3 regions of the Clostridium amazonense genome follow, and region 2 is predicted to be linked to each of the others. Evidence: predicted binding sites of a transcription regulator. Region 2 holds the regulator's gene; each other region holds the start of a gene.
The links. The regulator Rex, encoded in region 2, represses fermentation and respiration genes when NADH is low (regulators of the CRP and FNR family bind a similar motif). The targets are predictions, from matches to a motif close to ATTGTTAANNNNTTAACAAT.

Region 1: the regulator Rex is predicted to act here: its motif matches at 3,753-3,772, upstream of AC07E4_RS05930 (DUF8052 family protein).
Region 3: the regulator Rex is predicted to act here: its motif matches at 4,126-4,145, upstream of prdC (proline reductase-associated electron transfer protein PrdC).

Annotation. Positions count from the first base shown of each region.
Region 1 covers NZ_JBWKMH010000010.1:321,694-330,182, reverse strand. The annotation lists gene pyk (pyruvate kinase) at 1-1,496, opposite strand, end outside; gene pfkA (6-phosphofructokinase) at 1,595-2,566, opposite strand; gene AC07E4_RS05930 (DUF8052 family protein) at 3,181-3,699, opposite strand; gene AC07E4_RS05925 (carbon starvation CstA family protein) at 4,109-5,743, opposite strand; gene AC07E4_RS05920 (DNA polymerase III subunit alpha) at 6,238-8,489, opposite strand, start outside.
Region 2 covers NZ_JBWKMH010000031.1:194,156-202,644, forward strand. The annotation lists gene AC07E4_RS13230 (S8 family serine peptidase) at 1-2,037, shown strand, start outside; gene AC07E4_RS13235 (hypothetical protein) at 2,318-2,449, shown strand; gene AC07E4_RS13240 (ABC-F family ATP-binding cassette domain-containing protein) at 2,721-4,637, shown strand; gene AC07E4_RS13245 (redox-sensing transcriptional repressor Rex) at 5,362-6,006, shown strand; gene AC07E4_RS13250 (short-chain-enoyl-CoA hydratase) at 7,039-7,818, shown strand; gene AC07E4_RS13255 (acyl-CoA dehydrogenase) at 8,033-8,489, shown strand, end outside.
Region 3 covers NZ_JBWKMH010000010.1:169,437-177,925, forward strand. The annotation lists tRNA gene AC07E4_RS05230 (tRNA-Met) at 109-184, opposite strand; gene AC07E4_RS05235 (hypothetical protein) at 743-1,045, shown strand; gene AC07E4_RS05240 (DUF3887 domain-containing protein) at 1,129-1,590, opposite strand; gene AC07E4_RS05245 (histidine kinase N-terminal domain-containing protein) at 1,942-3,714, shown strand; gene prdC (proline reductase-associated electron transfer protein PrdC) at 4,184-5,482, shown strand; gene prdA (D-proline reductase (dithiol) proprotein PrdA) at 5,899-7,986, shown strand; gene AC07E4_RS05260 (CBO2463/CBO2479 domain-containing protein) at 8,015-8,281, shown strand; gene prdB (D-proline reductase (dithiol) protein PrdB) at 8,274-8,489, shown strand, end outside.

The sequences.
Region 1 (8,489 bases), on a different contig from region 2:
TCTTTAGCATTTTCTGCATAGAAAGCTGTTCCATATGATGTTTTTTCAATTGTTCCAATTCCTTGTAATAATATATCTCCAATAATATGAACTTTCATCATATTAGTACTTCCCACAAAGTTTGCTGGAACTCCAGCTACCATTACAACAAGATCTCCTCTTTTTACATATCCTGCATCTAATGAAACTTTTGCACATTTATCCATAAGTTCATCTGTATTATCTACTTTTTCTGTTGTTATTGAATATACACCCCAATTTAAAGCCAAACTTCTTGCAACTTTCTCACTTGGAGTTACTGCTATAATTGGACATTGTGGTCTATATTTAGAAACTTGCTTAGTTGTATGGCCACTTTGTGTTGCTGTTATTATTGCTGCTGCATTTAATTCTATTGCTGTTGTACATGTTGCTAAACTTATTGCATTTGAAACATTTGGAATATGACTTTTTCTACTATGGTATAATTTTGAGTCATAATTTATGTGTTTTTCTGCTGTTTTAGCTATATTAGCCATTGTCTTTACAACTTCTATTGGATACTTTCCATTAGCAGTTTCACCACTTAACATTATTGCATCAGTTCCATCAAATATAGCATTTGCAACATCTGATGCTTCTGCTCTAGTCGGTCTTGGATTTCTTATCATAGAATCTAACATTTGAGTAGCTGTAATTACTGGTTTTCCAGCTATATTACATTTTTCTATAATCATTTTTTGAACTACTGGCACTTCTTCTGCTGGAATCTCAACACCTAGATCTCCTCTTGCTACCATTATTCCATCTGAGAATTTTATTATTTCATCTATATTATTAACACCCTGTCTATTTTCAATTTTAGAGAATATTTGTATAGATTCTCCTCCATTTTTAGCCAAAACTTTTCTTATATCTAATACATCAGATGCTTTTCTTATGAAAGATGCAGCTACAATATCAACTTCATTGGCAGCACCAAATTTTAAATCTGAAACATCTTTTTCTGTAAGAGCAGGTAAATTTATTGCTACATTAGGTACATTTATACCTTTATTATTTCCTATAACACCTGAATTTTTAACAATGGTTTTTATAACTTTATCTTCTACTTCTACAACTTCTAAAGCTACTAATCCATCATTTATTAAAATTATATCTTTAGGTTCAATATCTTCATTTAAATTACTATATGTTACTGAACATTTAGTTTCATCCCCTAAAATCTCTTCTCCACAATATATAGAGAATTCTGTTCCCTGTACAAGTTCTACTGTATCATTTTCGAATTTATGAGTTCTAATTTCAGGGCCTTTAGTATCTAATACTATAGCTATGTGTTTTTTTAATTCTTTTCTAGCTTCCTTTATCATGTCAATTCTATTTTTATGTTCTTCATGACTTCCATGTGAAAAATTAAGTCTAGCTGCATTCATTCCATTTTTCATAAGTTCTTTTATTATTTCTTTGTCATCTGTAGTTGGTCCTATTGTACACACTATTTTTGTCTTTTTCATACGTTTCATCCTCTCTACAACTTGTTCTTCTTCTGTATAGCCCTCTATATTTTTCATTTTTTCACCCCAGTTATTATTTATTTTAATAAAATATATTTTTAATAGGATAAAGCTCTAGATATATAATATAACTTTTGGTCAAAATCCTTTTCCATTGCTAATGCATCTTTTATATCTATATCCATAACTTCTCCATTTTTCATTCCAACTGCTCTTGCTGTTTTCCCATCAATTAGTAATTCAATTGCTCTTGCACCTAATTTAGATGCTAAAATTCTATCAAATGCACTAGGATTTCCACCTCTTTGTATATATCCAAGTACCGTTGCTCTACATTCAATTCCTGTCACATCTTCTAACTGTTTTGCTAGTGTTTCTGCTCCACCTATATTTTTAGCCACACCTTCAGCTAATATTATTAAATTGTGGACTTTACCTTTAGTTTTCCCTTCAAATATTGATGCACATATTTCATCAAAACTAAATTCTACTTCTGGTATAATTACATTTTCAGCTCCACCTGCTATGCCTGCAAATAATGCCAAATCTCCACATTCTCTGCCCATAACTTCTACTATACTAATTCTTTGATGAGATGTTGATGTATCTCTTATTTTATTTATACAATCTAATATAGTATTAAGTGCTGTATCGAATCCTATTGTATAATCTGTATAAGCTAAATCATTGTCTATAGTTCCTGGAATCCCTATAACTTGAACACCTAGTTCACTTAAAAGTTCCGCTCCTTTAAATGAACCATCCCCACCTATAACAACAAGCGCATCCATCTTAAAAACATCCATAACCTTTTTAGCTCTTTCTCTGCCTTCAAGGGTTTTAAATTCTTCACTTCTTGCGGTTTTAAGTATTGTTCCACCTCTATGAATTATATCTGCTACTGAATTTCTATCTAATTCAATAATATTCCCTTCTACAAGTCCGTTATATCCATTTTGAACACCTAATATTCTTAAATTATTATCTGTTCCCATTCTTACAACTGCTCGTATAGCAGCATTCATTGCGGGTGAATCGCCGCCACTTGTTAAAACGCCTATTGTTTTCATAAAAAACCTCCTATACTTCACCTACACTATAAGATTTCAATGTGAACCTTAAATTTATAAAATTACTTTATATTATAAATAGTAAGCAAATTTTGTATTTTTATCAATGAGTTTCATCTATTTTTAACATAAAAGTTTACTTTTTATTAATTATAGTTTCCAATACTAATAATATAAATACTTTTTTATAGTGTTTCATCTTTAATTTTAAAAGAATAAACTTTGTTTTACACTACATTTTAAGTTTTACATTTATATTTTTAAATAATTCACTATATAAATTATCACAAGACTATAAAAAAAATGATACTTTTATTTTATTCCTTATTTTTAATTTAATATAATTTATCAATTGACAGTTTATAGTGAATATAAAAATTGTATTTCCAATTTTAAAGAATAATTTTTTATCAAATTTGCAGAGCAAATTAGTTGAAAACAATATAAAAACGTAGTTTTTAAGCATTTCCATTTTTAGATATTAGGAACGAAGTGAGTAATATCAACTATAACTTTTCACTCTTAATTCTTACTTGGTTCCAAATATAAAAATAAACTGTAAGCTTAATAATATCATTTGAGAAAGACATTACTTTAAATTTGAACTTGGAACCCTATATCACTGAAACAACTTCAGGAGCATAAACCTTTTTCAAGTTCTTAGCCATTTTACTACTGTAAACTTTCTTATTATTTATATCTACAAGAATTAAATTAACTTGACTACTTCCATAAAAAGATAATTTATATAACTTACTATACTTTAATCTTTTTATAGCCTTTATTTCATCTTCTCTAGGACTTTCATTGCATATCATCACTAATGTTATATCACTACTCTTATGTTCACTATGAGGTTTTACTAAAACCTCTGTAAGCTTCTTTCCATATTCCCAAAAATCCATTAAAATATCTTTGTTTATATTGTCAAACTTCTTTATTAAACAATGCTCATTAATCTCATATCTATCTATAACATCATTTTTAGTTATAAAAGTTCTTCCTGCTATATTTTTATAACTTGCATACAAATTTATTTTCTTATTTTCTATAACTTCATCCTTATAAATCTTGAAATTCCTTTCATATTTTTTACTTAATTTTTCAATATATTCATCACTATTATTCATCATTTTCCCCTCCCATAAATTACTCTTATTCCAATTGAGCAAAAGCAATTTAAAATATAGTAAAAAAATTAACAATTAACAATGAAGGATAAAACTGAAAGCTCAGTTTTTTTAAGGAATTTTTAAAATAATTTGTAGAACAAATTAATTAAAGATTATATAAAAACTTAGTTTTTATGAACTTTTATTCATAAATATTAAGAACGAAGTTAATAATATCTACCATAATTGTTAATTGTTAATTGTTAACTGTTAATCAGTAATTGGTTCTAGATACAATAATTGGAATTAGCTGTAATATTAGTAGTATCATTTGAAAAAGCTATTATTTAAAATTTGAGATTTGAACCCTATATTAATAAAAGAGAACTTAAATCAAAAGTTCTCTTTATATATACTTTTATATTTGATTTTACGCTTGTTTTGTTGTTGATTTATTCTTATTTTTTATTAGTTGATTATATGCTTCTATTAGTAAAAGTATTGCTACTACTAATAATAATAGCCCCAATATTCCTAATACTATAGTTCCACCAGCAAATAAGTTTTTATAGATAAGTATAACTAAAGCTGTAATTGTTACAATAAACATAAATACCATAGGAACTATTGCCATTACATAACTTCTTCCCATTTTTAATAACCATGCACTTAATGCTAAAAGTGCTAGAGCAGCTAATAGTTGATTGGCAGAACCAAATATTGGCCAAATTTTTTCATAACCACAAACTGTTAAAAGTCCTGCTGCTACAACTGTAATTATTGTTGCAAACCACTTATTAGTACATGTTTTCTTCAATTCACCTTTTGTTTCTTCAAAAGTTTCTTGGAATATATACCTACCAATTCTTGTTGCTGAGTCTAAACTTGTTAATGCAAAAGCTGAAAATGTTAAAAGTACAAATACTCTACCTACATCAACAGGTACTCCAAATCCATTCATAAAACTTGCTAATCCATTTGCAAATACTGTTGCCGGTGCACCTTCTGTTTTTGCAAATGCTCCAACTGCTATAAGAGCAACTACTGCTACAATACCTTCTATTAGCATTGCACCATATCCTATAAGTCTTGCATCGCCTTCTTTATCTATCTGTTTAGAAGAAGTTCCTGATCCAATTAATGAATGGAAACCTGAAACTGCTCCACATGCAACTGTTACAAACAAGAATGGAAATAATGTCTCTCCTCTAACATTTGTAAATCCTGTAAATGATGCTATTTCTAAACTTGGATGACTTACAAATATACCTATAATTCCACCAATTAACATTGCATATAGTAAGAATGAACATAAATAATCTCTAGGTTGTAATAATATCCACACTGGCATTATTGATGCTGCTGCTATATATATTATTAATATTATCATCCAAGCACCTTTCCCTAGTTTTATAACTGGGAACATGTACCCAATCCATACACATAAGAATAAAAGTATTACTCCAACAACAGTGGATACCCCTACACCTTTGCCTTTTTTATTTACAAAATATCCAAAACCTATTGCAAGCACTATAAAAAGCATTGATGCAGTTCCAGCTTGAGCACCTGCTAAATTTTCAGGTTTTGCAGCATCATAAGCAAATGATCCTGCACAAATATCTGTAAATGCCGCAACAACTAATATTAATGTTGCCCATGCAAATATATTAAATAGTAATTTTCCTTTTTTACCCAACGTATCTTTTATAATCTCTCCAATACTTTTACCCTCATGCCTTATTGATGCAAATAATGCACCATAATCATGAACTCCTCCAACAAATATACTACCTACTAATATCCACAAGTATACTGGTAACCAACCAAAAACCGCTGCTACTATTGGTCCTGTTATTGGCCCTGCTCCAGCTATTGATGAAAAGTGATGACCCAATAATATTCTCGCATCTGCTGGTACATAATCAACATTGTCAAATTTAGTATGTGCTGGCGTTTGTCTCTTTAGATCAATGCCCCATTTTTTTCCTAACCATGCTCCATAAGTTACATAAGCAATAATAAATATAACTACTGCTCCTAACAATAAAACTACTGCATTCATAAAAATACTCTCCCCCTTTTTAATATTTACTCCATGAAATATATAGTTTCTTAGAATAAGCTATTTTACAAAGATATACATTAATTTAAATTAGGAGTTTATTTTAAAATTTAAATAATTTAGCTAAAATTAAAAAGATATTATTCTTTGGAAATATTTTTAAGTGTACTCATAATATGTTTTTTAAACATCTTGTAGACTTTTACTTCGATGAAATACTTTCAATAAATACGTTAACATAAGTGCATAAAAGTTAATTATAAACTCTATAGATTTAAAGTTAATTATATATCTGTGCTTACTAAATGTATATTAAACTAATATTATTTTATGATTATACAAATGTATTTATTTTACTTTTTTACCTTTAATTTAATTTTAAGCCCTACAATTTTATAAATCAAGTATTTAATTATATATATTAAAAAATTTAATATGTCATAAAAAATATAGAGGAGAATGAAATAGTTCATTTTCCTCTATACTTTAGTTTTTTATTTGCCTTCTATTATTTTTACATTATTCTCACCGAATAATTGTTTAAGTAAAATTAATGTGTCATATTCATTTTCCAACCAATAACTCTTATCTAATAAATAAGATTTCCTATCACTTGCAGTGCATAAGTATACAGGAGTATTCCCCCTAGCACCTATAAATTCCTGCTTTATAAGTGAAGTTGTATCTTTTAATTTATCCTTATTCTCAATTAATATATAGATTTTATCTTTTCCTATATTAATTAATGGTGTTATTTCTTCACACAAAATCTTATTTTGTTCATCTTCTCTTACTGCTACTCTTCCCTTAATTAGAACTACTTCATCTTCATTTATCATATTTCTACATTTATCAAAGGTTTTGGGAAATACAACAACTTCTATAGAACCATATATATCTTCTAACGTCAAAAATGCCATCATTGTATTATTTTTTGTTATTTTTCTACTTACTGTTGATATTAACCCACCAACTACAACTTTATCTCCATCATTTACTTTCATATTACTTTCTTGTATTTCAACTTCATCATCTAAAGCTTCTTCTTCCAAAGCCTCATCTTTAAGCAAATCAGATATTTTATGACTTGTTTGCATTTTCAATGAATTTTCGTAATCATCTAATGGATGTCCTGTAAGGTATATTCCTGTCATTTCTTTTTCCATAGCCAGTAATGCCCTTTTATTGAATTCTTTTATATTAGGGAATTCAACTTCCTCCGGCTTATCATCTTCCAAAATATCATTAAACAAGCTTAATTGCCCTTTTACATTTCTTTTTCTTTCATTGTTTATACCTTCCAATACTCTTTCAAACACAGCTGATAGTTTTGAACGATATATTCCTAATGAATCAAAAGCACCTGCTTTTATTAGACTCTCCACTGCTCTTTTATTAACTATAGATGTATCTATCTTATTGCAAAAATCCATCAATCCTACAAACTTACCTTTTTCTTCTCTATCTTGAACTATTGATTTTATAACATTGTCTCCTACGTTTTTTATAGCAGAAAGCCCAAATCTTATACTATTTTCATTAACAGTAAACTCAGAATAACTTTCATTTATATCTGGTGGAAATACATCTATACCTAGTTGATTTGCAAATCTAATATAAAATGCAACTTTTTCACTTATTCCCTTAACTGAATTTAGCATAGCTGCAATAAATTCTGCTGGGTAATATCTCATTAAATATGCAGTTTGATATCCAACTACAGCATATGATGCTGCGTGACTCTTATTAAATGCATAAGAAGCAAAATCCATCATTTGGTCAAATATTCGATTAGCTGCATCTTCAGATATTCCATTTCTAATACATCCTGGTACTTCTATGTTTCCATCTTCATCTACAATTCCATAAATAAAGTTTTTTCGCTCTTCTTCCATTACTTTATGTTTTTTCTTAGACATGGCTCTTCTAACCATATCACTTCTACCTAAAGAATACCCACCTAACTTTCTAACTATTTCCATTACCTGTTCCTGGTAAACCATAACTCCATAAGTTACGTCAAGTATATCTTCTAACTCTTTAGTTTCATATTTAACATTATCAGGATTTTTCTTACTCTCTATATATCTAGGAATTTCAGCCATTGGACCTGGTCTATAAAGACTTATTCCAGCTATGATATCCTCTAGTGAATCTGGCTTTAATTCCTTCATGAAACTTGTCATACCAGCTGACTCTAATTGAAATACTCCAACTGTTTTTCCTTCTCCAATCATTTTATATACATTATGATCGTCAAAATCTATCTTGTCTAAGTCAATATCAATTCCTTTATTTTTCTTTATAATTCTTAAGCAATCTCTCATTACAGTTAAAGTTCTTAAACCAAGGAAATCCATTTTTAAAAGTCCAAGTTCTTCTAGTGTACCCATTGTAAATTGTGTTACTATCATATCCTCATTTTTTTGAAGTGGAACATAATTTACAAGTGGTTTTGATGCTATAACAACTCCTGCTGCATGTGTTGAACTATGCCTTGGAAGACCTTCTAAATCTCTAGCTATATCTATAAGTTCTTTGACTCTTTCTTCATTATCATAAGCTTCCTTTAGCTCTGGATTCATCTCTAATGCTTTATCAATAGTTATATTTAAAACTGTTGGAATCATTTTGGCTATTCTATCTACTTCTGCATATGGATAATTCATAGCTCTTCCAACATCTCTAATTCCTGCTCTAGGTGCCATAGTTCCAAAAGTTATAATTTGTGATACATTGTTTTTTC
Region 2 (8,489 bases):
GAGGGAGAACATGGTGTTATGAGTGGAACATCTATGTCAGCTCCGCATACATCAGGTGTTATGACACTTTTATTAGAATCAATGAAGGATTCGATGAATGAGTTATCAGGCAGAGAAAAAATGGATTATGCAAAAAATAATATAATGAATACTGCACAAGTAGAACTAGATAAAAAGCATGGCAATACACCATTCTCTCCAAGAAGACAAGGTGCAGGTCTTACACAAGTTGAAGATGCTATAAGAAATAGAGTTACTATAACTAATAATGGAAAAGCATCAGTTGAATTAAAAGAGATAAAAGAAAATAAAGTTACGTTTACTTTAGATTTAAAAAATTACGGGGACAAGCAAGCTGAATATAAAATAGAAAGCTTAGGAAATGTATTAACTCAAGATGAGACTATAGGTGAAATGGTACATGATAGAGAACTAGGTAAAAGTGAAGCTAACTTGGAGTTTAGTGCTAAAAATATTATTGTTCCAGCAAAAGGAAATGCTAGTGTTAATGTTACATTAAATATAGGAAGTAGCTTTGCATCAGAGCAGTACTTAGAAGGATATATAAAATTTGAATCTAAAGATAAAAACATCCCTTCTTTATCAATTCCATACATGGGATTCTATGGTGAGTGGGATAAAGAAAAAATAACAACAAACAATGCATGGGATAAAGAAAAACATATTTTAGTTGATGCAGTAAATAAAAATGGGGATAAGGCTATAATAGAGAATTTAGCTTTATCAAGTTTTGAAGGTATACCTGTGATGCTTGGATTAGAAAATACAAATGAGATTGGAAAAAATATATATAATAAGGATAAAATAGCAATAAGTCCTAATGAAGATAAGTTAAATGACGTTATTTATCCAGGATTGTATTTAATGAGAAATGCAAAACAAATTTCTGCGCAAGTTTTAGATAGTGAAGGAAAAGTTATAAGAAATGTAGGAACAATTACACAAAGAAGAAAACAATTAATAAACTCTGAAGTAGGAAAACTTCCACAATTTATGGCTGAACTTTCATGGGATGGTAGATTATTTGATAAGTCTAAAGGAAACTTTGTAAATGCAAAAGATGGAAATTACACATATAGAATAAAAATGAAAGTTGACTATAATGGAGCAAAAGAACAAATCGTAGATATGCCAGTGAAGATAGATACTAATGGACCAGATGTTCAAATAGTAAAATGTGAAAATGCTGGAGTTGGTGCAGCAAAAATATACTTTACAGCAACAGATGATGCATCAGGAGTTGATATGAAGCCAGGTGTATGTATAATTAAAAATGGTGTAATGGAACCATTTAGCCAAGATGTACAATATGATGAAAAAACAGGATTATATTGTAAACTAGTAACAGGATTAAAAGATAATGCATTAAACCAAATAAGAATAGGTGTCCTTGATTATGCAAGAAATTTAAATGGTTCAGAAACTGTTATACCAGTAGGAAATATAAATCCAGTAGTTATGAAATTAGATGATGAAAATTTAGAAAATGGACAAACAAATGTAAAAGAAAATAAATATATTATAAGTGGTACTATAAATAGAGCTATAAAAGATTTATTTATAGGTGGCGAAAAAATAGATGTAAATATTAAAGAAGATGGAACTGCAACATTTGAAAAGCAGCTAGAATTAAAAGAAGGCTTAACAGTTGTAAATATAAAAGCTGTTGATTATGATGGAAAAGTTTTAAGAGATTATGGATATAAAATCTACTGCGATACAGTAAAACCAACTATTAATATAACTGAACCAGAAGTTACAGATGGTAAAGTAAAACTTTCAGGAAATAAAGTAGTGTTAAAAGGAAATGTTTCTGATAATTTAGGTTCATATAATTTTTATGTTAATGGAGAGTTAAACTACAAATCAGAATTTGATGGAATAGTATCAGAAGAAAAAGGTAGACATAATTTTGAAATTGAAGTTAATGAATTAAAAGATGGAGATTTTATATTATTAAAAGTTGTAGATAACAATGAAAATGCAACAGAAATAAAATTACAAGTAGTTAAATAAAAAACAAAATTTAAGGGCAAGTAAAATATATTTTAGTTCCTATGTAGGGTGGAAATCATTCTACTAAAACTCCAAGACCGCCAAGACTGAAGTCTCAGCTACGAAGGAGTGGAAGTTGATGTGCCATATATTTATTCAAATATTTTTCTGTAGGGTGGAATTTATTCTACCGATTTAAATATGCAAATAAGGGTATTATGAATGAAATGAATAATAGCATCAATAACTGTAAAATGTCCATTGTCAACTGTCAATTGGTTAAGTAGGCGAGGTTTTAACCTTGCGGTTACACGTTGGTATTTTAAGTGTTGTAGCTATATCGAAGACCGCAAAGACTAAAGTATCAGCTACAAAGGGGGAAGAGTTTGTGCCAATCTCTGTAGTAGAGGTTTCAACCTTGCAAGTAATATAAATTATATAGAAGAGGCGTGTGAAAACACGCTTTTTTCTTTATCGTGCGGTGGGAAACTATTATATTGTTATAACTATGTAATTTAAATTTCTTTGTTATATGTTTGTGATTATAGTAAAATAGAAGTGAAACGAACTTTTAAGCTTAATAAATTGTAGAGAGAAACTTATTAAGTTTAAAAGATTATAAATAAAATTTAATTTTAACAATGAGTTAAATTGACAATTGCTTATTGTCAATTGATTTTAATATATATTTGAGGTGACAGAAAATGATAGTTTTAAGTTGTAATAATATACATAAAAGTTTTGGTATAGATGTTATTTTAAAAGATATTACTTTTAGCATTAATGAAGGTGAAAAGATTGGTTTAATTGGCGCAAATGGTGCTGGTAAGTCTACTCTTTTTAAAATATTAACATCACAAATGGAGTATGATAGTGGTGAATTATTTATAGATAAAAGTAAAAGAGTTGGTTACTTGTCGCAAAATCTTGCTTTAGAGTCAGACAATACAATATTTGGTGAACTTCTTTTAGTTTTTGAAGAACTTCTAAATATGGAAAAAAAGCTAAAAACTCTAGAACAAAAAATGAGTGAACCTTATGATGAAACTAAGGCTGATTATCACAATAAATTAATAAAAGACTATACAACATTAACTGAGGTTTATGAAAATAGAGGCGGATACACTTATAAAGGGGAGATAGGAAGGGTTTTAAAAGGGCTTGGATTTAATGAGAATGACTTTGATAAGCAGATAAATATATTAAGTGGTGGTCAAAAAACAAGAGTAGCACTTTGTAAATTATTATTAATAAAGCCAGAAATCCTTTTACTTGACGAGCCTACAAACCACTTAGATTTAGACGCAATAGAATGGCTTGAAGAATATTTAAAAAATTATAAAGGCAGTATGATAATAATTTCCCATGATAGATTTTTCTTAGATGCTGTAACAAATAAGACTATTGAAATAGCAGGGGGAAGAGCAGCATCTTATAATGGAAACTATACTACATTTATTGATTTAAAGAAGAAAAATTATGACGTGGCTCTTAAGGCTTATAATCTTCAACAAGCAGAAATTAAAAGACAAGAAGATATTATACAAAAATATAAATCATTCAATAGAGAAAAAAGTATAAAAGCAGCAGAAAGTAGACAAAAGGCATTAGATAAAATTGAAAGAATAGAAGCACCACATAAAGAACAGAAGGCTTCAAGAATATCTTTTGAGACCAAGATAAAGAGTGGTAATGATGTACTACACATTGAAGAATTAAGTAAGAGCTTTGGTGAAAAAGTTCTATTTACAAATGTAAATATGGATATAAAAAGAGAAAATAAGATAGCACTTATAGGTGAAAATGGAAGAGGAAAAACAACTTTATTTAAAATTATAATGGATGAAATTGAAAAAGATTCAGGAGTTAAAGTTTTAGGTAAAAATGTTAATATAGGATATTATGATCAGGAACAATCTAATTTAGATTTACAAAAAACTATAATAGATGAAGTTTGGGATGAGTTTCCAGACATGACAACAACAGAAGTAAGATGTGCATTAGCTGCATTTTTATTTACTGGTGATGATGTATTTAAAAAGATAGAAAAATTAAGTGGTGGAGAAAAGTGTAGAATAAATCTTTTAAAACTTATGTTATCAAAAAATAATTTCTTATTATTAGATGAGCCTACAAACCATTTAGATATAGTATCTAGAGAAGCATTAGAGGATGCACTATTAACTTATGATGGAACGGTACTTGTTATATCCCATGATAGATATTTCTTAAATAAGGTTGCAGGTAAAATTTTTGAACTTAACATAGATGGAATTAAAGAATACTTAGGAAATTATTCTTATTATATTGAAAAGAAAAGTAATCCAGCTAGATTCCAAGATGAAGAGGAAACTAGCGGAATAACTAAGACACAAATAAAACAAGATAAAAAGAAAAAGAGAGAAGAAGAAAAAAAGGAAAAAGAAAAACAAAAGTATATAAAATCATTAGAAGAAAAAATTGCATCAACAGAAGAAGAAATAGATGAATTTCAAAAAATGCTTTGTTTAGAAGAAATATATTCAAATCCAGAGAAGAGTCAGGAAGTTAATAAAAGTATATCATCAAAAGAAGCAGAACTTGAAAAACTTTATGAAGAATGGGAAGAAGTTGCACAGTAATTAATTAAAAAAAAAGCGTGTAGGAATACATGCTTTTTTCATTTCAAAGAAAGTTTAAAGATAAAAAAGTAATAGAAAATGAAGAAATAATTAAATAGAATTTCAAAATTGAAAGGCCAGTTTAATTCATTATTTTAAATAAATAACAATCATTATAGATAATTTAAGTAGCAAATTTAATTTAATGAAATTTAGAATTATTAAGATAATTCTAAATTTTGATAAGATGAGGTATTTATATAAAAATTTTGAAAAATATTATAAACAAAGTTAATTGAATATGGTAAAATATAAACAAAGTTTGATAAAACAATGTGAAAAAAAATGAATTTTTAAATTATAAGATAATTATTGTTACATAATCATATATATTATTGAAAAAGTATAACATTAAAATATAATAGATGATTAAAATTTAAATTATTAAGTAAATAAGTGGCTTTTAGAACCATATTTAATAATAATTTATTCTCTATTAGAAAAGTTATTATTAAAAAAAGCAATACAAAAAATATTTTTTTATTGTATTATTGAATAATAGGACATATAGATGATTTAATTTTTAAATATATACATAGATAAAAAGTGGATTTTGTAACAAAGATAATGATGAATTAGTTAAATGATAAACAAATTAAATAATGCAAATATAGAAACATATAATGTTTAACTAGATTTGAACATGTATTTTACAAAGGGATTGGAATATTTTGGAGGTGATTTCTTGGATAAAAAGAAAAATATATCAATGGCAGTTATAAAAAGGATTCCTAAATATTATAGATATTTAAAGGAACTTGCTAATAATGATGTGGATAGAATTTCCTCAAATGAATTAAGTGAGAAAATAGGATTTACAGCATCTCAAATAAGACAAGATTTAAATTGTTTTGGTGATTTTGGTCAACAAGGATATGGTTACAATGTAAAAGAACTTCTATCACAAATATCAGGGATATTAGGACTAGATAAAGATTATAACATAGTAATTATAGGAGCAGGTAATATAGGTCAAGCAATAGCAAATTATACTTATTTTCAAAAGATGTCTTTTGATGTAAAAGCTATATTTGATATAAATCCTAAATTAATTGGTCTAAAAATAAGAGAGGTTCCTATACTAGATATAGATGAACTAGAAGGATTTATTGGAGAAAATCAAATTGATATAGGAATAATTTGTGTGCCAAAAGAAAGAGCACAAGATGTATGTGAAGTTATTACTGAATCAGGAATAAAAGCTATATGGAATTTTGCTCCAATAGATTTAAAAGTTCCAAACGATGTAATAGTGGAAAATGTTCACTTAAGTGAAAGTTTGATGACTTTAAGTTATCTTTTAAATGAACGTAGAAAAGAAGAAAATTAAAAGTTTAAAATTGAAAATATTCAAAGTGAATTTATCAAGTTGAAGATATAAATCAATTAAAATTTTAGCTGCTAGTTGTATTATAGCTAGCAGCTAAAATTTTTTTTATGTAGAAGAATTGAGAAAAATCCATAGTCGAGGTTTCAATCATGCAATTATACAGTGTTATTTTTAAGAGTATAGACAGATCAAAAGCCGCCAAGACTAAAGTCCCAGCTACAAAGGAGAAAGAGATTTTAATAACTGTCAAATGTCCACTGTCAATTGGTAAAGTAGGGTGGAATTCATTCCACCTGGACTTAGGTAAGTATCAAAATCGAAAACCGCCAAGACTGAAGTCTCGGCTACGAAGGGAAAAATAAAATTTGTGCCAATTATTGTAGGCGAGAATTTATTCTTGTTGTTACACGGTATTAATTTAGGTTTTATATCCATATCAAGAACCGCCAAGACTAAAGTCTCAGATACAAAGGAGAAAGAGATTTTAATAAAAAAGCAATTAAAGATATTGTGAATGAAATGAATAATATCATCAATAACTGTCCAATGTCCATTGTCAACTGTCAATTGGGGAAGTAGGGTGGAATTTATTCTACCCATTTAAATGTGCCAATTAATTTAATTATAAGTGACATTAGAAATTTAATTTGAAAAATCAATTAATATATTGTGAATAAAAGAGTAATAAAACTACACAATGAAAATATATTTATACTGTTATGGGAAAAGCATTTAAAGGCTATATAAAAACTTAGATTGTAACCTATAATAAAAATTTGAAAAAAGTAAATATATTAATATTAGGAACTTTGTGGGTAAAATTTTTGAAAAAAATTTAATGAAATAGTGATAATTACAAACAAATTATTTGTTAATTAAAATAATTCAGAAAAAATAATTAACTCTGTTGCAAAAATATACCATTCGGTCTATAATAAGACATGAGGTTGAGAAACTTCGATATTATTTTTTTAAGAAAATTGTTATATTATTCACAAAATCTAATAGGAATATTCATGGGGGATAGCATTTATGGAATTTAAAAACATTATCCTAGAACAGGATCAAAACATTGCTGTCATAAAGCTTAATAGGCCAAAAGCATTGAATGCTTTAAATTCAGAGACTTTAAAAGAAATAAATGATGCTATTGAAATTATTGAGAAAGATGAAAGCATATACACCGTAATAATAACTGGTGAAGGAAAAGCTTTTGTAGCTGGAGCAGATATTTCAGAAATGAAAGATTTAAATTCAATACAAGGCAGGGAATTCGGAATACTTGGAAACAAAGTATTTAGAAGAATTGAAACTTTAAAAAAACCAGTTATAGCAGCAGTTAATGGATTTGCATTAGGTGGTGGTTGTGAACTTTCAATGGCTTGTGACATAAGAATAGCTTCAGTAAAAGCTAAGTTTGGACAACCTGAGTCAGGACTTGGAATAACGCCAGGTTTTGGAGGAACTCAAAGATTAGCTAGACTTGTGGGAGAGGGCGTAGCTAAAGAATTAATATTTACTTGTGACATTATAAAAGCAGATGAAGCTTTAAGAATAGGTCTTGTAAATAAAGTGGTTGAACCAGAAGAACTTATGAATGAAGCAATGAATATGGCTAAAAAGATAGCAAATAATGCACCAAAAGCAGTAGCTTTCTGCAAAGAAGCTATAAATAATGGAATTCAAATGAACATTGAAGATGCATTAAGATACGAATCTGAAATTTTTGGAATGTGCTTTAGCACTTGTGACCAAAAAGAAGGAATGAGTGCGTTCTTAGAGAAAAGAGACAAAGTATTTAAAAATATGTAATCCTTTAACTACATAGGGTTAATAGATTTAGCTAATGTGAGAGGTTCAAAATAAATCTTAAATTTTCAGAATTTAAATTATATTTAAATTTTAAATATAATTCGAAATAGATTTAATTGTTTCTTCTTGTTAGCTTGTTTTGCGGCAAAATGTCTTTAGATTATTATATTTACAAAAACATTTCAAAAAAAATTAATAGGAGGAATGGGGAATTATGAATTTTTCTTTAACTAAGGAACAAGAATTTGTAAAACAAATGGTAAGGGAGTTTGCTGAAACAGAAGTTAAACCTCTTGCTGCCGAAATAGATGTAACAGAAGAATTTCCAATGGAAAATGTAAAGAAAATGGCAAAATATCACATGATGGGAATTCCATTTTCAACTGAATTAGGAGGAGCTGGTGGAAACAATCTTTCTTATGCAATAGCAGTTGAAGAATTATCAAGAGTTTGTGGATCAACTGGTGTTATATTATCAGCTCACACATCATTATGTGCTACTCCAATAGATATGTTCGGAACAGAAGAACAAAAACAAAAATACTTAGTACCACTTGCAAAAGGTGAAAAAATCGGTGCATTTGGTTTAACAGAACCAAACGCTGGTACTGATGCAGCTGGACAACAAACAACTGCAGTTTTAGATGGAGATCATTATGTATTAAATGGTT
Region 3 (8,489 bases), on a different contig from region 2:
GAAATGACAATAGTTTTAGTTAAGAAAAAATAAATTTGTTTGTTGAAATGAATAATTAGTGTTTTTAAGCATGAAAAAAGATTCTATATAAATTATAGAATCTTTTTTTGGTTGCGGGAGCAGGACTTGAACCTACGACCTTCGGGTTATGAGCCCGACGAGCTACCAACTGCTCCACCCCGCGATATTAAATTCTTAAGGGATTTCCTTAAGCTATGTTGTAAGTATAGTCGTATTATATATATAAGTCAATGGTATTTAGAAAAATAAAATTATATTTATTTTTTAAAAAGATAATTTGTAAATATTAGGGAAATATATAGGCGTATATAACTGTTAAAAAACTATTTTCTTAAACCAACTTTTAGATATTCTAACTTTATTGGGCATTTTAGCATCATGTCCAATACACTGAATTTAGTAAGATAAGACTATAAACTTTAATTGTGAAAGAAAATGTAACAGTAATAAAAGTAAGAAGTTAGAATTGATTTATGCAGCATGAGATTTCAAAATATAATTAGAATTTTTTAAATTTATAAATTTGTGCACATTTTCAGAAAAATTATCCACAGTATTTATGATAAATATAACTTTTATATAAATACTGTGGATAATTTTTGGGGATTTATTAGATTATGTAGATAATAAATATGGTTATGTAATTTAATAATATAATGTATAATTCAAAGTGTAATGTTTAAAATAAAAAAATGAGTACAGTTTATAAGGACGTGAAAAAATGGCTAAGAAGAATAGTATAAATAATGATTTTTTAAAATCAGTTAGGAATAATCTGTCACCCAAAGTATATGATTTAGTATTGAAACTTGTTAATGAGAATAGAGAAGATATGGCTAAAATAGTGCTAAAAGTAGATTATCTTTTAGAATATACTAGTAATTGTATTAAAGCAAGAGATTATGATGAAGCAAGAGAAACTTTAGACGGTGCTAGAAAAAGAATCGACATGTTAAAAAATGAGGGTGAAGATGTTTCGTATCTAGAGTATTTATATGAAGGTATAAATAAAAAGTGTAAATAAAAAGTGTAAATAAAAAGTGTAAATTAAAGTCCAGTGACACATGTTACTGGACTTTAATTTTACGATATATTAAGTAAAAACTCTTATTTTTTATTTTCTTTTTTTAATTCTTTTGCTGCTTTTTGAAGTCCTTTAGATTGATATAAAATGCCTTCTACTTTATGATTTTCATCATTTTCTTTATAAACTACTGATATAAGAACATTATTTTCTTTTGCAAAATTTGCTTTATATAATGCACGAACATATCCATCTTTAGTTTCACCTTTAAAGAATTCATGAGATTTGTAAGCACCAAGAGTATTGGAAATTAAAGTTGCTTGCTCATCAAAAGTTTCCTTAGAAAAGGTCTTTTTCATTTCATCGCTAAAGTAGGATTCTATTTTGTTATAATCTTTTTTATCCATAGCAGTTATAACCTTACTAGCTATGTCATTAGAATAGTTTTGTAATGCTTCTGTATCCACTTTTTCTCCACAAGCAGTAAGTGAAAGTGTTATTAAAAAAGTAGAAAGAATAATTATAGATTTTTTAATAAATTTCATTATATACACCTCTAATTTCTATTAAAATATTATATAAATTAATATTTTATATTATTTAACAAATTTATATTAGCTATTATAAGATTAATACAAGTGTTTTTATTATGGTCAAATTTACTAATATATATAAATAAATATAATTTGAATTAGAAAAATTAGACTATTTAATTTATTATAACAAAATTTAATAAATATTACCTTAATAAAATTGGAACATAATTCAATAAAGACAGTTAAGATATTCAAATTAAGAGGAAATTAATAAAAGTTATGGATAATTGAATATATAACTGGTGTTAGGTATAATTTAGGAGAGAATTATAAATATTTTTATGGATAAAAGGTGGAAATATGAATTTAGAAGAGTTGTTATATAAAGCTAAAGATATTATGAGTAAAAATGTTGTAAAGGTTTTTACTCATGATAATGTTAAGTACGTTTGTAATTTAATGGTGAAAAACAATTTGGATGAAACAATAGTTATAAATGAAGTTAATAAATTAGAAGGAATTTTTACACGTAATGATTTAGCAGAGGTAGAAAGAATTTTTGCAAAAAAAGGAGATAAGTCTATATTCAATGAAAAGATTATAAATTATTGCACTAAAGATGTAATAACAGTAAGTCCTAATGATTATGCAAGAGATATTCGGGATATGATGCTTGAAAAAGAAATAGGACGTGTACCAGTTGTAGAAGATAATAAGGTAATTGGTGTATTAACAAGCAATAATTTAAGAGATAGTTTTTATTTAAAAATAGATGAAATGTTTACTTTGCAGAATAATATTTTAAGCAATATTCATGAAGCCATTTGTATATGTGACACAAAGGGTAAGGTTATGTATTGGAATAAAAGTGCAGAGAAGTTATATGGTTTAAAGGCGGAAGATATAGTTGGGGAAAGTGTTAGAAAGCATTTTAACAACCCAATTATACCTAAAGTTTTAAAAGAAGGTAAAGCTATTGAAAATATTGAACACCAGCCTATGAGGGGGAAGTCAGTAATTTTAAGTGTTGTACCTATATTTAATAATCAAAATGAAATGATTGCTGTAGTGTCAACAGATAGAGATGTTACCGAAGTGGTTTCATTGTCTGAAAAATTAGAAAATGCAAATGCAAAAGTTGAGGCATTAAGTAAGGCTTATAGTAAGGAGTTTTCTAATAATTATACTTTTTCATATATAGTTGGGAAAAGCAAAAAAATAATGGATTCTATATTATTAGCGCAAAAAGTTGCACCAAGTACAGCATCGGTTTTAATAACTGGTGAAAGTGGGACAGGCAAAGAAGTTTTTGCAAAATCCATACATGAGGCTAGTGGAAGGAGCGGGCAATTTGTTGCTGTAAATTGTAGTGCTATTCCAGAAAATTTATTAGAAAGTGAATTGTTTGGGTATGTAGAAGGTGCATTCACGGGTGCTGTGAAAAAAGGAAAAATGGGTATGTTTGAATTTGCAAATAATGGTACATTATTTTTAGATGAGATAGGAGAAATGCCTATAGGGATGCAAAGTAAGTTATTAAGAGTGCTACAAGACGGTGTTATTCATAGATTGGGAAGTGAAAAAATTATTCATACCAATACAAGAATTATAGCGGCAACTAATAAAGATTTAAAAAAAGCAATAAAAAATAATGAATTTAGAAGTGATTTGTTTTATAGATTAGCAATTGTTCAAATTGAATTACCTTCACTAAGAGAAAGGAAAGATGATATTAAAGAATTTATAGATATTTTTATAAATCAAAGTTCGAAAAAAGAAAATATAGAAATAAGTTCAATAGATGAAGAGATATATAATATATTGTGTAATTATAAATGGGAAGGTAATATAAGAGAATTAAAAAATGTTGTTCAAAGAATGGTAGTGTTATCAAATAATAAAAGGGTAACAGTAAATAGTATACCAGAATATATATTAGAATATTTTTATGGTAGATCTAAAGAAGATACAGTTATAGATTATTATAACTTGGATGAAAGAGTTAAGGCTTTAGAAATGGAACTTATTAGAGATGTCATGGAAAGTACTAATGGAAATAAAGCAAAAGCTGCTGAAATTTTAAGAATAAAAAGAAGCACATTATATTATAAGTTAAGCCAATATGATTTATAAATAAAAATATCCTGTTTTGGGGTGTGCAAGTTGTTGATAAAAAACTCGTATACCTTAATAGTAGAATGTACTCAAGAATGTTTTACTATAGTTTACAGGATATTTTTTATTTGTAAATTTAATAGAATGGAGCTTAATGATAAAAGTGTCAAAAAAATAACAGATATGTCAAAAAAATAACATATACATAAAATGACAGTATATCAATTGAAAAATAGAAAGTATATACATGAGAAGAAGAAAAAGTGACTAAATTTTGACATTTATTTAAATATGTATTTGAATAAATAGAAGTTTTAAAATTTACAAAAGTGTTAATTTTGTTGCATCAAAGTAAACGTTTCAATAAAATTTAACAAGGTTGGCACAGTAGTTGCTTATATATTATTTATAGAAAGTTATTAAAACTTTAATGTTAATAATATATAAATTTATGAGTTGTTATATCAATACTCAAGGGGGAGAAAAAATGACTACTATGGTTAAATTTCCTTTAAAAATGCACATAGGAGCTAATTGTGAACCTATTGTTAAATTAGGACAGTTAGTTAAAAGAGGAGAATGTATTGCAGCTCCTAATAAGGGTCTAGGTGCTAAGATACATACAAGCATTAATGGAGAAATAAAAGAGATAAATGAGAATGAAATAGTAATCTTAAAGGGTGAAAATCAAAGCACTGATTATGTAAAGATAAAAGAATGTAATAGCATCAAAGAATATGTGTTTGAAGCTGGAATTGTTGGAGCTGGTGGAGCTGGATTTCCAACTCATGTTAAGTTAAATGCAGAAATTTCAGAGGGTTGTATAATAGCAAATTGTGCAGAATGTGAACCGCTTTTAAAACACAATATAAAACTTTTAGAGGAAAATCCTCAAGAAGTAATAAAAGGAATAAAATATGCAATGGAAGCAACTAAAGCACCAAAGGCATATATAGGAATAAAATCTAAAAATAAAGATGCAATAGAATCAATAAAAAAAGCATTAGTAAATGAAGAAAATATAGAAATAAAAGAGCTTAAAGATATATATCCAATGGGAGAGGAAAGAGCATTAATACATTCAGTATTAGGTGTATGGTTAGAGCCAACACAGCTTCCATTAGAAGCAGGTGCTGTAGTTTTAAATACAGAAACACTTGCAAATATAAAAAGAGCAGTTGAAGATAGAAAACCAGTTATAGATAAAGATATAACTATAGCAGGAAAATTAAAAGATACAGAAAGTAGAATATTTTTCAATGTTCCTATTGGAACAAAGATTGAAGAACTTGTAAATGAATGTGGTGGAATTGATGGAGAATATGGCGAATTAGTTATTGGTGGACCTTACACTGGAAAATCAGCAAAACTTGAAGAAGCTATAGTAACAAAGATTTCTGGAGGAGCAATAGCAACAATAGAGTTCCCAGAGTTTAAGGGAAATGTAGGTCTTTTAGTTTGTGCATGTGGTGCAAATGAAGATAGACTTAGAGATATTGCTTCAAAAATGCATTCAAATGTAGTTTCTGTAATGGATTGTAAGAACATAGTTAAAATAAAAGGTGCTAATAAATGCAAAACTCCTGGAGATTGTCCAGGACAAGCAGCCGTAGTAATGCAATTTAAAAAGGATGGAGCAGAAAGAATAATAATATCAAATTGTAGTGATTGTTCTAATACTGTTATGAATTCTGCACCAAAATTAGGGTTACCAGTTTATCATCATACAGATCATGTATTTAGAACTGTTAATCATGAATTAACAAGAAGGTTAGAGATAGAATAAAAAAAATAATGTGCTAAATAAAGCTTTATAAAGATATGGGTTCAAGTTTAAAAATTAAATTACTCTTATTTCAGTTGAGAAAGAGAAATTTTAAATATAGTACCAAAATTAACAATTAACCATGAAAACTATGGTTAGTAAGAATATTATAATGGGGAATTTATTCTCCAAAATAAACTTTTTATGGATAAATATTATATTAATTTTATTTGGAGTACAAATAAAACATTGTAGCGGGGATTTCAATCCACGGTGATATTCATCATCATTATTAATTCATCATTGTTAATTGATTCCAAACATGATAATAAAATAAGCTGTAAGATTAGTAGTATCAATTGATAAATTTATTATTTTAAATTTCAACTTGTAACCCTATAGATTTAGATAACATGTATATAGTAGGAGGAAGAATTATGTCAATGAGCAAAGAACATGCAGAAGCTTTAAAAAATGAAGCGGCTGTTGTATGTTGTAGAACAGAAGCTGGAACTATAATTTCAGCAGATAACCTGGAAGATCCAGATATATTCCCAGATATGGTTGATTCAGGATTGTTAAATATTCCAAGCAATAATTTAAAAGTTGGAGAAGTTATAGGTGCAAAACTTTTAAAAACTATAGATTCATTAACTCCAATAACACCTGATTTAGTAGAAGGTGCTAAAAAAATTGAAGGATCAGTAGAAGAAAAAGAAGTTTCAATAGATGAAAATGCTAAGGCTGTTTTAAAATTAAATAAAAAAGCTGGAGACACTATAAAATTAAGTGATTTAGAAAACCCTATGTACTTTGGACAATTAGAAGATTCATTACTTATAAAATTAGATGATAGTGTATTAACAGTGAAAGAAGCTATAGGAAAAGTTTTAAAAGTAGATACTCCAGCATTAAGTACAGTATGTAAAAATATAGTTGAAGGTTATGAAGAAGAATGTTCTGCAGAACAAACAATAGTTTCTTCTGTAAGCAATGGAGTATTAAAAATAAAAATTGCTGAAGGAAAAGGTATTGATATAGAAGTTCCTCTAATGGCTGGAACAGTATCAAATTCAGTAGCAAAAGAAGTAATAAAAGAAGAAAAAATTAATGATTTAAAAGTTGAAAATAAAGAAGAAAAGAAAGCTGTATTAGAGCCTAGAGCTGTAAGAAGCTTAACTAAGAAACATTTTAAAATAGAGAAAGTTGAATTTGGAAAAGAAACTAAAATAGATGGAACAACATTATATATAAGAGAAAATATATGTGATGATGCAGTAAATGAAAGCGATTTAGTTAAATCAATAAAAATTGAAATAATAACACCAGATAAGTATCATACATATTCAGAAACAATTATGGACGTTCAACCAATAGCAACTAAAGAAGGAGAAGCTAAGGTAGGTAATGGAGTAACTAGAACTTTAGATGGAGTAATAGTTATGGTTACAGGAACAGATGTTGATGGAGTTCAAATTGGTGAATTTGGTTCTTCAGAGGGAATCTTAGATGAAAATATTCTTTGGAACAGACCAGGTGCTCCAGACAAAGGAGATATATTTATAAAATCAGAAGTTGTTATAGCTAGAGGAATGAACATGGAAAGACCAGGTCCATTAGCTGCACATAGAGCAACTGATTTTATAACACAAGAAATAAGAAATGCACTAAAAGTTGCAGACGAAATCTTAGTTGTAGATACAGAAGAGTTAGTTGAATATAGAAGACCAGGTAAGAAAAAAGTTGTTATTGTTAAAGAAATAATGGGACAAGGTGCAATGCATGATAACTTAATATTACCACAAGAACCAGTAGGTGTTTTAGGGGGAAAACCAAATGTTGACCTTGGAAACGTTCCAGTTATGTTATCTCCACTTGAAGTTTTAGATGGTGGTATTCACGCATTAACTTGTATAGGACCTGCATCTAAAGAGTGTTCAAGACACTACTGGAGAGAACCACTTGTAACAGAAGCTATGAATGATGAAAATATAGATTTAGCAGGAGTTATTTTTGTTGGGTCACCACAAATAAATGCTGAAAAATTCTATGTTTCTGAAAGACTTGGAATGATCGTTGAATTTATGGATGTAGATGGTGCAGTAGTTACAACAGAAGGTTTTGGTAATAACCACATAGATTTTGCATCACATATTGAACAAATTGGTATGAGAGATGTTCCATGCGTTGGTATGTCATTCTGTGCAGTTCAAGGAGCTCTAGTTGTTGGAAATAAATACATGAAATACATGGTTGATAACAACAAATCAGAAGCTGGAATTGAAAATGAAGTTTTAGGATGTAATACTTTATGTAAAGAAGATGCATTAAGAGCTTTAGGAATGCTTAAATCAGCAATGCATGGAGAAGAAGTTAAAAAAGCAGAAAGAAAATGGAATCCAAATGTTAAAGCAAATAATTTAGAAGAAATAGAAAAAAGCTGTGATATAAAAATAGATAGAGCTTTAAATGAGACTTCAATACCAATGAGTCAAAAAAGATTAGAAAAATATTCTACAAAATAATATTTAAATCTATTTGTGAAAAGAGGATATAGATATGAAATATGGCGATAAGATTATAGAAATGCAAGGAATAATAGTTGAGATACAAGATGGAGCAGTAGCTATAGATTTGAAAGGTAGACTTGGATATATGAAGGTACCTATGAGAATGCTTATAACAGACTATCCTCTACAATTAGGACAAGAAGTAGGCTTTAATATGAGTTTCTTAGAAGTATTAAAAGAGGAGCCTAATGAAAAGTATGTAAGCAATATAGATAGAAAGAATAGAAAGGAAGGACAAAATAATGGATAAAACTGTAGTTAAAAATTTACAGTCAGAAATATTTGTACCTATAACACCACCACCAGTGTGGGCGCCGGTAACTAAAGAATTAAAAGATATGAAAATTGCTTTTGCAACAGCTGCAGGAGTACATTTAAAAAGTGATAAAAGATTTAATTTAGCAGGAGATTTCACTTTTAGAACTATACCAGGAGATGTAAAAACAGAAGATTTAATG